Regions from separate parts of the Pseudoalteromonas agarivorans genome, predicted to be linked through region 2. Evidence: predicted binding sites of a transcription regulator. Region 2 holds the regulator's gene; each other region holds the start of a gene.
What was found. Region 2 encodes sigma-54, which starts transcription at its own class of promoters, with help from an activator protein. Its sites were predicted from a motif close to GTTGGCACGNNNNTNGNNT; they were not measured.
Positions count from the first base shown of each region.

Region 1: a site for sigma-54 is predicted at 2,340-2,358, ahead of NQT65_RS12895 (PspA/IM30 family protein). Genes of this name have one in related genera too.
Region 3: a site for sigma-54 is predicted at 2,968-2,986, ahead of fliS (flagellar export chaperone FliS). Genes of this name have one in related genera too.

Region 1 is NZ_JANIGJ010000006.1:281,201-285,819, reverse strand. It holds gene NQT65_RS12910 (transcriptional repressor) at 1-367, opposite strand, end outside; gene NQT65_RS12905 (MarC family protein) at 462-1,082, shown strand; gene dusA (tRNA dihydrouridine(20/20a) synthase DusA) at 1,164-2,153, shown strand; gene NQT65_RS12895 (PspA/IM30 family protein) at 2,399-3,091, shown strand; gene NQT65_RS12890 (PspC domain-containing protein) at 3,102-3,308, shown strand; gene NQT65_RS12885 (hypothetical protein) at 3,318-3,644, shown strand; gene NQT65_RS12880 (copper chaperone PCu(A)C) at 3,724-4,236, shown strand; gene NQT65_RS12875 (DUF2333 family protein) at 4,245-4,619, shown strand, end outside.
Region 2 is NZ_JANIGJ010000007.1:211,228-215,846, forward strand. It holds gene NQT65_RS14035 (HPr family phosphocarrier protein) at 1-178, opposite strand, end outside; gene rapZ (RNase adapter RapZ) at 219-1,064, opposite strand; gene NQT65_RS14045 (PTS sugar transporter subunit IIA) at 1,084-1,536, opposite strand; gene hpf (ribosome hibernation promoting factor) at 1,541-1,828, opposite strand; gene NQT65_RS14055 (RNA polymerase factor sigma-54) at 1,856-3,355, opposite strand; gene lptB (LPS export ABC transporter ATP-binding protein) at 3,425-4,150, opposite strand; gene lptA (lipopolysaccharide transport periplasmic protein LptA) at 4,147-4,619, opposite strand, start outside.
Region 3 is NZ_JANIGJ010000008.1:25,774-30,392, reverse strand. It holds gene NQT65_RS14640 (sensor histidine kinase) at 1-414, opposite strand, end outside; gene NQT65_RS14635 (DNA-3-methyladenine glycosylase I) at 547-1,134, shown strand; gene NQT65_RS14630 (sigma-54 dependent transcriptional regulator) at 1,237-2,673, opposite strand; gene fliS (flagellar export chaperone FliS) at 3,030-3,431, shown strand; gene NQT65_RS14620 (hypothetical protein) at 3,436-3,732, shown strand; gene fliD (flagellar filament capping protein FliD) at 3,838-4,619, opposite strand, start outside.

The DNA of each region.
Region 1 (4,619 bases), on a different contig from region 2:
CTGCTGCTAAGTTGTTTAGCTCGTGAGAAATAACCGTAGAGTGCAGCTCTTTTACAAAGCCACAACTGTCACAAATTAATAGCTGCACAGGATGAATATGATCAAAGTGATGGCAAAGCATAAATGCATTGGTGCTTTCTATTTTGTGAATAAAGCCCAGCTCTGATAAAAAGTCTAGCGCACGGTAAATTGTTGCAGGTTTTGCGCCTGTTTCTGTTACTTTTAATTGCTCAAGTAAATCGTACGCCCCAACGCCGCCTTGGGCGCTAGCTAATAGGCGAAATACTTTTTCGCGGATAGGCGTAAAACGCGCACCACGGTTGTCACAAACTTGTTTTGCTTTACTTACGAGTGATTCTATATTCATCATTCTCTTATCCTTACGCTACCGTGATATACTAACATACTGTGTTGTACTTGCAGCGTTTTTATTAAACACTTTTTATCTAGGAACCCCATTAATGCATGAACTGGTAGCTATATTTATTTTCTTTTTTGCGGTGATAGACCCTATAGGTACAGTGCCTGTATTTATTGCTGTGACACGTGGGGAAGATGAAAAGTTTAAACGAAAAGTTGTTTTTAAAGCCGTGGGTGTATCCGCTGTGGTTTTACTCTTTTTTGTTATTGCCGGTGAGCAGCTATTAAATGCAATTGAAATACCGCTGTCGGCGTTTCAAATAGCGGGGGGCATAGTCCTGCTTATTTTTGCGCTTTCAATGATTTTTGGTGAAAGTAAGCCCGAGTCTGAGATTAAAAGTGTGCGCGACAGCACAGAAACCGCTATTTTTCCGCTAGCCATTCCCTCTATAGCAAGCCCCGGCGCCATGCTTGGCGCAGTACTGATGACCCGTAACGAAGAATACACGTGGGTTGAGCAAGTTACTACATCGTCGATGATGTTGGTTGTATTAGTTGTTGTGCTTGTGCTGTTGTTACTCGCAAATCATGTGCATAAATTAATAGGCGACAGTGGCGCAAGTATTATAAGTAGAATCATGGGGTTAATTTTAAGCTCTGTGGCAGTTACAAATATACTCAACGGTATCGCGCATTATTTTGGTTTACAAATATACAGCTAACATTGATGCTAATTAGGCTTTTGTGTAAAATACAGCGCCTTTTTATGGGCGCATTTACTTATAATCCCCGAGGCTTTTACATTGCAAATACGCACATTAGATAATCCAACGTTAAACAGACGTTTTTCTGTTGCACCCATGCTTGATTGGACTGATCGTCATTGTCGCACTTTTCATCGTAAGATGACTAAGCACGCTGTTTTATACACTGAGATGATCACCACGGGTGCGATTTTATTTGGTCGCGGCGATTACCTACACTTTAATCAGCACGAGGGGCCGGTTGCTTTGCAGCTGGGGGGTTCTGATCCCGAGGCGCTAGCAAAGTGTGCAAAGCTTGCTGGTGAGCGCGGTTACGATGAGATTAACTTAAATGTAGGCTGCCCTTCAGATAGAGTACAAAACGGGCGCTTTGGTGCATGCCTAATGGCCGAGCCTGAGCTGGTTGCACAGTGTGTTGCGGCAATGAAAAGCGAAGTTAGTATTCCTGTTACGGTAAAAACACGAATCGGTATTGATGAGCAAGACTCGTATGAGTTTTTATGCGCATTAATTGAAGCCAGCCATAAAGTTGGCTGTGATGACTTTATTATTCATGCCCGTAAAGCGTGGTTAAATGGTTTAAGCCCTAAAGAAAATCGTGAAGTACCGCCTCTTGATTACCCACGCGTCTACCAACTAAAAAAAGACTACCCACAGCTCGATTTAAGCATTAATGGCGGCGTTAAAACAATTGAAGAAAGCCTAGCGCACCTAGCGCATATAGACGGCGTTATGATTGGTCGTGAAGCATATAGTAATCCATTTATACTTAATGAGGTGGATGAAAAGATTTACGGTGAGGTGGCTAATACTCAGACTCGTCACGATGTGGTGCGCGCTATGTATGATTACATAGAAGAAGAAATGCGTTTAGGTGCTAACTTTTGGCATATAGCACGCCATATGCTGGGAATTTTTCAGGGGCAGCCAGGGGCGCGCGGATTTAGACGTCACCTTTCAGAAAACGGTCACGGTAAACAGGCTGATTTGTCGGTAATGGATAAAGCATTAAGTTTTGTGCCTGAGTAATACTAAAGCGCTGAATAGTTATAAAAAAACCACTTTATAAAGTGGTTTTTTTATAACTAAAATTTAGTCAAAAGATAAATAAATTAGTGATTTTAGCTTATTAGTATTCAGTTTTTAGTCAGTTTAAAATAACGTGTTAGTTATCTAACTGTCTGAATATAAAGGCTTATAAATAAATTTTTGTTAATTGGCATAACTCTTGGAATCCTGTTGTTGTTATCAATTAAAAACAACAGGACAAAACAATGAGTATATTTAATCGCGTAAATGATGTTATCCAATCCAATATTGCTGCCATGCTGGATAAAGCAGAAGATCCAGAAAAACTCCTCAACCTTATGCTAAGTGGAATGCAAGAAGCGCTTAACGAATGTAGAAGCACAGCCGCAGCCTTACTGTGCGAAGAAAAAACGCTTAAACGCCAAATTGCACAAAAACAAAAAGACTTAACTTTGTGGCTAACAAAAGCTGAGCTGGCAGTTGCTAAAAACCGTGACGATTTAGCCAAGTCTGCGTTAGTAGAAAAACAGCGAGTAGATGAGCAAATTGCAGCAAAAAACACTCAGCTAAATACTCTAAAAGAGTCGATAGAGAAAATTACGGCAGATTGTGAGCGTTTACAGCAAAAAATGGCGCAAGCTAAAAGCAAACAAGCACAATTAATAAAACGCCACGATATTGTTGCTGCACGTGAAAAAGTGAACATGGAATTACACAGCGACAACGTCGCAAATGCTTTGTCTCGCTTTGAAATGATAGAGCAAAAAGTGGAAGGCATAGAAGCACAGGTTGATGCTTATGAACTTACAAATACAGCGCAATCAACCGCTGAGCAAATTGAGTCTTTAGTTAAAAATGAAAAAATAGATGCAGAGCTGGCTCGTTTAAAAGCCAGTGTTAAGCAAAGTAATAGCAATACAACTGCGCCAAGCGCTTAAGGAGTAGAGTATGAATAACTTTAAAACACAGCGTGGTTGGTACAAAGATTCACTGAATAAAAAAATATCGGGCGTATGCAGTGGGTTAGCGCGTCGCCTTGATTTTCCAGTGTGGTCAACACGCTTAGTAACAATTTTATTATTTATAAGTTTTCCGTTTGCAGTAGCGCTTGGTTATTTGATTGCTCACTGCTGCCTTGAAGAGCGTGCGTATTAGGAGAGGGATATGAAAACCTTAGCAATATGTGTTGTCGTATATGTGTTACTTTTTACTGATACTGTGTCGCTAATACATTTTGATTCATGGCAGTTTCCACTGTGGATTGCAGATATGAGCTGGGTGGGGCTTGAGCTGGCTGGTGTATTAGTCGCTATTATTGCAGTGGTAGCCGTAATGGCTTTAGTGACCATGGGGTTAATAGGCGCAGGGATTGTCGCGCTGGTTGGCACCATTTTGGCACTGTTATTTGGTTCAGTGATGATAGCCTGGCCATTATTATTTGTAGCTGTACTGTGCTGGTTGGTGCTCGATAACAAAAAAGTAACCTCTTAAGCCTTAATTTAACTGACTATTATTAGTTAACTATGTTAAATTTAAAGTGAAATTTTATGCTTTCACAAGGAATAAAGCGATGATGAAGCAGTGCTTTTTTATGGCCTCGGCGTTAATGATTAATGTGTTTTCGTCATCGGTTGCTGCACATGCTGGGCACAGCCACGATACAGACGAAGCTAAGCTTGAAGTAAGCCATGCACAAGTAAGGGCATTTTTGCCTGGTAGTAAGTCGAGTGTTGGCTATTTAACAATTTCTAACCACGGGGGTGGTGTTGCTAAATTAACTAAAGCAACCATCGAAGGTTTAGGCCGTGTAGAAATACATGAGCACAAACATGTCAACGGCATGATGAAAATGCAACAGGTTAAAGCCGTCACCATTAAGGGCCATGAAAGCCTAAGCTTTGAGCCTGGTGGTTACCATTTAATGGTATTTGATCCACAAGAACCGCTAAAAGTAGGGCAAGAACGTAAACTCACGCTATATTTTAGTGACGGTAACCGCTTGTTTACTAATGCTCAAGTGGTTTCGCTTGAAGCGCAAGCTGCGCATTCAAAGCCATCTAAAAAACAACACGCTCATCACTAGGAGGATAAATGTCGCAACACAAAGGAAAAATAGCTGGTGCCTTGGTGGTACTACTTATTATTTTTTACGCTATTGCAGTTTATTGGAGCATTGAGCCGGCACGTTTTAACGTAGTAACTAATGCAAAAGAAACCGCGCAAGCACGCAACGAAAAAATGGTAACAGGCTATACAACCACCTCAACGCTTATTACCGTTGCTAGCACATTACTTGATAAGCAAGGTGGATATTTATCAAATGATGTGATGCCGCCAAGTGTGATAATGGATGACATGCCTGCGTGGGAATATGGTGTGCTTGAAATGGTGCGTGATTTAGCGCTATCAATGCGTAAAGACTTTAGCCGTTCACAGTCGCAATCTACCGAACATGAGGCCCTTAAA
Region 2 (4,619 bases):
TACCTTTACTGCTTTCAAGTAGCATTAAAGCTAATACGCTGTCGCCTGCGGCTTCTTTATCATCTTGGTGTAAGGTGATTTTAGCATCAAACTGCACAGCTAATTGCGCAAGGACCGTTGCCGCTCTGGCGTGTAAGCCTAATTTATTTTTTATTAAAAATGTGTCTTCACAGCGCATAAATTACTATACCTAAACTGAACAGGTTATTATTTTAAGGTTACTTTTCTTGCTCACGATGACGAATTTTGACATTCGGATGCGTCATAGCAAAGCTCTCACCAATGGCTTGCGCTAAATAAACCGAGCGGTGTTGACCACCAGTACATCCAATTGCAATAGTGAGGTAACTACGGTTATTACGCTCTAAGTGTGGCAACCAAGTTTGTACAAAGGTCTGAATTTGCCAAGTGAATTTTTGCACTATGCTGTGATTTGCCAAGAAATCTTTTACTGGTTGATCAAGGCCCGTAAGCGGTTTAAGTTCAGGCTCCCAGTGGGGGTTTGGCAAAAAGCGAGCATCAAAAACATAATCAGCTTCTTTAGGTATGCCGTGTTTAAAGCCAAACGATTCAAACGTTACAATAAGTTGCTTATCTTTTTTACCCAGTATTTTTTCGCGAATTGACTCTGCTAATTGGTGCACACTTAAATCGGTGGTATCAAGCATAAAGTCAGCGCGCGTTACGAGTACATCAAGCAGTTCTTTTTCTTTTTTTATTGCTAAATCAAGCGGCAGTGAATCGATGGATAAAGGGTGTAATCTGCGTGTTTCTGAAAAACGTTTGATCAGTGTTTGATCATCACTATCTAAATAAAACAGTGTGGGTTTAGCAAAGTCAGGAAGGTACTCGAGAATATCGTTAAATTCGTCTTGTTCTTTGGGGATATTACGAACATCTATACTAACGGCTATTTTGTCATAGTTATCTGAAACACTTCGCACTAAAGAGGGCAGTAGGTTGACCGGAATATTATCTACGCAATAATAGCCTAAATCTTCAACCACGCGTAAAGCAACCGACTTACCTGAACCAGAACGGCCGCTTATGATAATTAACTCCATTTATAGCCCTTAGTATTTACTACGATTGATCAACAATTACTTGATACAGCTCTGCATCGGTTTTAGCACTACGCAGCTGTTTACAAAATTCTTTGTTGCTCAGTTTATCAGCTATGGTTGCCAGAGTCTTTAGGTGCTGTTGGTTATCGCCATCTGGTACGATGAGTGCAACAAAAATATCAACAGGGCAGTTATCAATAGCGTCAAAGTTAACAGGCGTGTCGCTAACAAGTACTAAAGCCAGCGGCTCTTCTACGCCACCCATTCTGCCATGAGGAATGGCGATCCCCCGGCCAATACCAGTACTGCCTAGCTTTTCTCTGCTTGCCAGCGCATTAAGAATATCTTGTTGTGGTAAGTAGGGGAGCTTTTCATGAGCAAGCTCACTGATAAACTCTAAAATTCTTTTTTTACTACTAAAAAGGACCGCAGCTTTGCTGCAGTCCTGGCATACTAATGTACTTAATTTCATAATATTAGTGTCTAGCAAGCTTCTCTTTATGTTTTATGACTTGACGATCGAGCTTGTCAATCAACGAGTCTATAGCGGCATACATATCTTGGTGCTCTGTTGAGGCAAATAAATCTGCGCCACTTACATGAATAGTCGCTTCTGCTTTTTGGTTGAGTTTTTCTACATCGAGAATGACATGCACATTGCTAATATGATCTGAGTGCCTTTCTAGCTTTGCAAATTTATTATTTACATAGTCTCTAAGTGAATCAGTTACTTCTACGTGACGACCAGTTAGGTTTAGTTGCATAAGCATTTCCTCTTTGTTTTTTACGTCTTATATCAAACTCTTTCTCTGATTTGACGGTGGAATAGCTAGCGATTCACGGTATTTTGCTATTGTGCGTCTAGCTACTTTAATTCCTTGCTCTGCCAATATATCCGCAATTTTACTATCACTCAATGGTTTAGCTGAGTTTTCCGCGGCAATTAGCTTTTTAATTAGGGCACGTATTGCGGTTGATGAACACTCTCCGCCGTTTTCAGTGCTTACGTGGCTTGAGAAAAAATACTTAAGCTCAAAAATACCACGTGGCGTATGCATATATTTTTGCGTAGTAACACGCGAAATTGTCGATTCATGCATTTCTACCATTTCAGCAACATCGTTTAAAACCATTGGCTTCATGGCTTCTGGGCCATGTTCAAAAAATGCCTGTTGCTGTTTTACAATACAGTTAGTTACCTTAAGTAGCGTGTCGTTTCTGCTTTCAAGGCTTTTTATAAACCATTTAGCTTCTTGTAAGTGAGAGCGAATAAACTGGCTATCACCACTTGATTTTACGGTACGAGACATAGCCGCGTACTGACTATTTACGCGTATTTTTGGCATGCTATCTGGATTTAGCTCTACCACCCAGCGGCCTTTTATTTTTTTAACCGACACATCCGGTATTACATACTCAGACTCTTCCCTTACTATTGTATCTGCAGGTTTTGGGTTGAGGGTATGTATTAGGGTCATGACCTCTTTAAGCTCGTCTTCTTTAAGCTTAGTCTTTTTCATTAATGTACGATAGTCGCGTGCCGCTAATAGATCAATGTGATCGGTTAAGATCATTTTAGTTTGTTCTATAAAAGGGGTGTCTTTATCAAACTGGTTTAGCTGAATACACAAGCACTCTTGTAAACTGCGCGCGGCTATACCTACAGGGTCAAATAACTGAATACGCTTTAAAACGGCTTCTATTTCGTCAAGTTCAACTTCAACTTCGTCATCGTTTTCTTGGTTAAAGCTTTCTAAAATTTCTTCGCAACTTAGCGTTAAAATACCCGAGTCATCTACAGCTTCTACAATGGCAATAGCAATGGCTTCGTCAGTTGGGCTAAAAGGAGTAAGCTGAAGCTGCCACATTAAATACTCATGTAGCGTTTCAGTAGAGGCACCTTGATAAATAGACTCATCTTCTGGCATTGGGCCTGAGGATGCAGCAGGGGCTGCGCTCATGTACTCATCCCAAGTTACATCCATTGCCATATCATCGCTAATGGTGTCTTTATTTAAAGCTTCGCCACTGTCTTGCTCGTACTCGCTGGTTGTATCGTCAGCCGATGCGCTTACGGTTACATCATCCGTATCTGCTTTTTGTTCATTTTTTCCAGCCGACTCTTCCGTGTAATCTTGCTCTTCTACTTCTAATAGCGGGTTGCTATCAAGTGCTTCTTGTATTTCTTGCTGGAGATCCAATGTACTGAGCTGCAGCAAGCGAATCGCTTGTTGCAATTGTGGAGTCATTGTAAGTTGCTGGCCCATGCGCAGCTGTAATGATTGCCTCATGTATCTCTAACAATCCTTTTATGTTGTTATAATTAATATTAGCAGATGCTTGTAGGTGTGGCTTAAATGTTACAGCCTAAATTGCTCGCCTAAATAAACATCGCGTACAGTTTTGTCATTTAATACGTGTTCTGGGGTGCCAGATGCAATTAGCTCCCCATGAGAAACAATGTAGGCTTTTTCACAAACATCAAGGGTTTCTCTTACATTGTGATCGGTAATTAATACGCCAATGCCACGGTTTTTAAGATGTTCTATTATTTTCTTTATATCTAACACTGAAATCGGATCAACACCAGCAAAAGGCTCATCCAATAAAATAAATTTAGGGTTCGCTGCCAGTGCTCTGGCAATTTCTACACGGCGGCGTTCACCACCAGAAAGCGCCATACCTTGGCTATCGCGAATATGCTGAATACTAAATTCATCAAGTAAGTTGTTAAGCGTTTCTTCTCGCGCGGCTTTATTGAGCTCTTTACGCGTTTCTAAAATCGCCATTAAGTTTTGATAAACTGTCAGCTTTCTAAATATTGATGACTCTTGCGGCAAATAGCCAATGCCTAAGCGGGCGCGGCTGTGCATAGGTAATAACGTAATGTCGTTATCATCAATAGAAATTTTGCCTTTGTCGCTAGGTACTAACCCTACAATCATATAAAAGGTGGTGGTTTTACCTGCGCCATTAGGGCCCAATAAGCCAACAATGCTGCCGGCTTCTACCTCAAGGCCTACATTTTTTACAACTTGGCGGCCTTTATAGCTTTTTGCTAATAGTTCTGCTTTTAAGGTGCTCATGGTTGACCTTCGTTACCTGTTTTTTCTTTAATTTTTGCTTCAACAGGCACTAAAATTGTGTGGACACGATCCGTAGAGTTTTCGTCTTTTTCTGCGCTAATAAGCTGCTGCTGCATATCGTAGGTAATACTTTTAGCATTAATTTTTTGACCGGCTTGTGCGACTTCAGCATCGCCAACAAGCGTTAAAAATCGCTTTGCTACGTCGTAACGTACTTCGTTTGCACTGGCACTCATTACAGTACCATCGTCTTGTTTTTCTTCGAAGTAGGCTGGGCTGCCAGTGGCAATAAGGAGTTGTTTGTTATCCCCTAAGTCTTCACGTTTATGTACTTCGAGTCGGTCGGCTGTAATTTTGCGATTACCATGCACAATTTCGACGTTCTTTTCAAAAATACCTACGTTTTCTTTAAGTTGGCCTTCTTGACGGTCTGCACTAATAGAAATTTGATTTGCTGGCGGTTGAGCAG
Region 3 (4,619 bases), on a different contig from region 2:
ATGGGCTACGCGCTTTTGCAAACGGCGCGTTTCTGTTAAATCTGTCATTAATATTAATTGCCCAGGCTCCGGCGCTAGCGCAGTAATATCAAGCTTTATAAGTCGCCCGTCTTTGAGCGACACTTCATGTCCATCATCTTGGTGGGGACGAAAAGAGCGTTGAATAATGTTAAACCACTTCTCTCCTTCGAGCGGCTCGCCTAACATATCAATCGCTATTTGATTGGCTTTTGCAATAAGCCCTTTGCCATCAAGCACAACAACACCCGCAGGCATAGTATCAACTAAGTGCGACAGCCAACTTGCCTGCTGTCTTAAATCACTTAATTCACCAATGTACTCTTCTTGAAGTAAACATGGGTTATACTGTTTTGCAGTAATAAACTGTGGTTTAAGTACACTCGCAAGGGCCATAATCAAATCTCTTAATGATGTAGATATAGGGCTAAATGCACAATTTATACCAATATTATTTTATATATTTTTCATTTAGTTACCTTACAATAACGCGTAACAAAAAAATGACGCACACTAAAAGGAATAATAATGAGTGAGCAAAATAAATGCCGTTGTGAGTGGCTTGATGCCACAAAGCCTGATTACGTGAAATACCATGATGAAGAATGGGGAGTCCCCCTTTATGACGACACGAAATTATTTGAATTTATTACTCTCGAGTCGGCGCAAGCGGGCTTAAGTTGGTACACCATTTTAAAAAAGCGCGCAGGCTATAAAAAAGCATTTGCTAATTTTAATGTGCAAAAAGTGGCTAACTTTACAGCCGATGATATAGAACGGCTAATGCGAGATGAGAGCATAGTGCGTAACCGCTTAAAAATTGCTGCCACCGTTAATAATGCTCAGCGGTTTATTGAGATTCAAAAAGAATTTGGCAGCTTTAGTAATTACCAATGGCGATTTGTGGGCAATAAACCAATTATTAGTGATTTAAATAGTGTTGAAGATACCCCTGCAATTACCGAGGAGTCAAAAGCGTTTGCAAAGGATTTAAAAAAACGAGGTTTTAAATTTTTGGGCCCTACAACGGTATACGCACATATGCAGGCCTGTGGCATGGTTAACGATCATAGTAATGATTGTTTTAGAAGAGCCGAGATTATTAAAAGTTATTAGCTGTAAGCTGTAAGCTGTAAGCTGTAAGCTGTAAGCTGTAAGCAAGAAATTAAAAGAGCCAAACTCGGTAATTTGTAGTGGTTCGGCACTTGCTAAGTTTGGCTAATCTCGCGATAGATTGTACTTTTTCATTTTTTCAACAAGCGTTGTACGCCTTACACCTAATATTTCTGCGGCGCGGGCAACAACGTAATCAAAACGCTCTAACGCTTGGGTAATTAAGCTTATTTCAAGCTCTGCTAAATAATCTTTAAGCTCTATACCTTCTTCGGGTAATACGCCAGATCCCGGTTGGCTAAATTCAGGCTCAGGTTCATTATCATAATCGCTAAAACCTGAGCTAAAAATATCGTTAAAGGCATCTTTTTCAAGTAGCTCTTCAGGGTACTCTGGCTCGTATGCGTCTACCTCGATGTAGCGATATTTATTGGGTAAATCGGGTACATCCACTACTTTTTCAGGGAACATAATCACCATGCGCTCCACTAAATTAGCAAGCTCTCGAATATTACCAGGCCAAGCATGCTCTTTTAGGCTCTCTACCGCGCGCTCTGTAAATTTAGCCGACGTACCACTTTGCTCATTCACACGACGCATTAACTCTTTAAGTAATAAAGGTATGTCGTCTGCACGCTCATTAAGAGACGGGTTTTCAATAGGAAACACGTTTAAACGGTAATATAAATCTTCCCTAAAGCTGCCCTTTTCAATCATTTCCTCAAGGTTGCGATGAGTAGCGGCAATCACCCGTACATCTGCTTGAATAGCTTTTGTGCCACCTACACGCTCGTAGCTGCGCTCTTGTAATACACGCAATAACTTTACTTGCATTTGCAGCGGCATATCGCCAATTTCATCTAAAAATAGCGTACCGCCTTGAGCCAATTCAAAGCGCCCTTTACGTGCAGAAATAGCGCCGGTAAACGCCCCTTTTTCGTGACCGAATAACTCGCTTTCGAGCAACTCTCCAGGAATAGCGCCACAGTTCACTGGTACAAACGGCCCAGTATTGCGTTTAGATAATAAATGGACGTTACGCGCAACCACCTCTTTACCTGTACCCGACTCACCTAAAATAAGCACGTTTGCATCGGTTTTAGCCACTTGCTCAATTAAAAAGCGTACGTTTTTAACAGCATCAGTTTCGCCAACTAAACCATCAAATGTTTTGTGTGGCTTATGATGCTTGTGACTTCCAGGAAGCATACGTTGGTACTGTTGGCAGTCGTGTAATAACTGTGTGGTTACTTCGTGATTAAACGGCTCACAAATTAGTCCCACTACATTAGCAATGCTTAATAATGGCTTGAGTGTTTCACCAATCAGTAAAAAAGGCAGGGTTGGAAAACGCTTAATTAAGCTTTCATGATCTAAGCCTTGCAATGCACCTAAAATAACAATGCATTCTTGTTGTTGATACTTACTAGATACTTGCTCAAAATCACTTTCGTCAAGTAACTTCACAGCTTCCCCAATAAAGGTAAGTGATGCATGTAATCCTATTGCACGGTTATTATTATTATCTAAAATCAAGATCATAGTTAGCGAGCCATAATTTCACTAATTCATTTTATTAGCTAAATTGTAAGCGAGATCTGTATGGATGCAAGTAATAGCGGCGGTTTTTTGACATAAACGCCAAAAAATAGACATCGCTATAAAACAATAATACTTAATAATTAAAACTTAAGTATTGTTTTGTTGTTTAATACTTAAAGCTAATGCCATGTCTTGTTTTTTACTTAGTGCATAAATCTACGTAGGTCAAAAATATAAACTATAATTAACTTAAGTTGAAAGCAACAATGCCGATAACTAAATAAATGCAATATGTTTGGCATTAATATTGCTTTTGTTACGTACAGACGATTTCACATATTTATTTAGGATTTTCCATGGCTCATGTTTCATTAAAAAAATATTCTCAAGTGCGCGCCAGCAACATCGCAGAAATGGCGCCCTATGAGCAAATTAACCTTATTTTTAGTAACATAATTGGCCGCTTGGCCGCTACTAAAGGGTTTATTGAGCGCAAAGAAATAGAAAAAAAAGGCGAAAACATCTCTGCCTGTATTTTACTCTTAGGTGCATTACAAGACGCGCTTAATTTAGAAGTGGAACAAGATCCGAGTATTTCAAATAATTTATTAGCACTTTATGACTACTGCCAAAGACGCCTTGTGCAAGCAAATGTTGACAATGATATTGAGATTATTTCTGAAGTAGCTGGCATTATTAAAGAAATTAAAGAAGGGTGGGATAGCATTCCTGTCGATCAGCGTAATCCTGCGGTATAAGCTAATGGCTTTAGAGGAAACAAGCAAAGCTGAGCATATTAATCAATTGCTCAGCAGAATCGAATTATTAGTGCAAAGCAATAACGCTGATGAAGCTCCCCCTATTATGGATACTTTAAATAGTGAGCTTAAGCGCTGGTGCGAAAGCGATAACCCGCCTACCGCCGAGCAACTTATGGTTGTGCAAGCCAACATCAACAACATTAGCAAACAGGCAAATGCTGTAAAAAATGAATCATCTAAAGCCATAATTAAGCAAAAAAAAACAGGTAAAGCAATCTCGGCTTATAAATCGGTTTAGCTACCTCTAGCAACTTTAAACTTACTAAGCTTCTTAAAGGCAATATTTAGACATAAAAAAACCGTTTTTAAACGGTTTTTTTATGTTCATAATTAATATGGAAAATTAAGAATTATTACTCACCACACCAGGCATATTTTCAAGCTGCGCTTGCACGTAACTACTTGTCGAGTTTAAGCTCGCTACCAATAAATCCATGGCGTTGTATTGAGCATATAATCGAGAAGATAACGATTCCATTTTACTTGTCAGGCTTTCGCGCTGTTCATCAATATCTTCTAATTGATTTGTTTTACTGTCGATACGGTTTTGGATAATGCCGTCAGCGTCAGTATAAAAACTCATTAACTCATCAAACGATTGGGCAAAGCCGCCTTCGTCTTCATCAGAGCCTACAAAAAACTGCTGCACTAAGTCGACATCTTCATCAATTTTTTCATTTAAAGTCTCGGTGTTAAGCGTCAATACTCCATAACGATCGGCTTCAACACCTAATTGCGAAAGTGATAATGAGTTGCCATTGCCTAAATCTACAGAGTCGGTAATCTGCTCTCGCAATTTAGACATTACACCGCGTAGTAACGAATCACCGGCCATTACACCAGCACCATCTTCGCTTGATGCCCCTAAGTTATTACTAAGTTCAAGTAATTCATTGTAACTAGAAATAAAATTGTTTAAGCCCGATTGGATATTGTTATTATTTTCGGTTACCGATATATCACTTAAATCATCATCAGTACCCTGAGCTTTTTTAGCGGTGATTGTTATACCGTCTATAACATCAGTAAACGTATTTGAAGAACTACTAACTGTGAGGGAGCCATCGATAGTAATTGATGCATCGGTTGCAGCAATAATTTCTGAGGCATTTTGAACACCAGCAG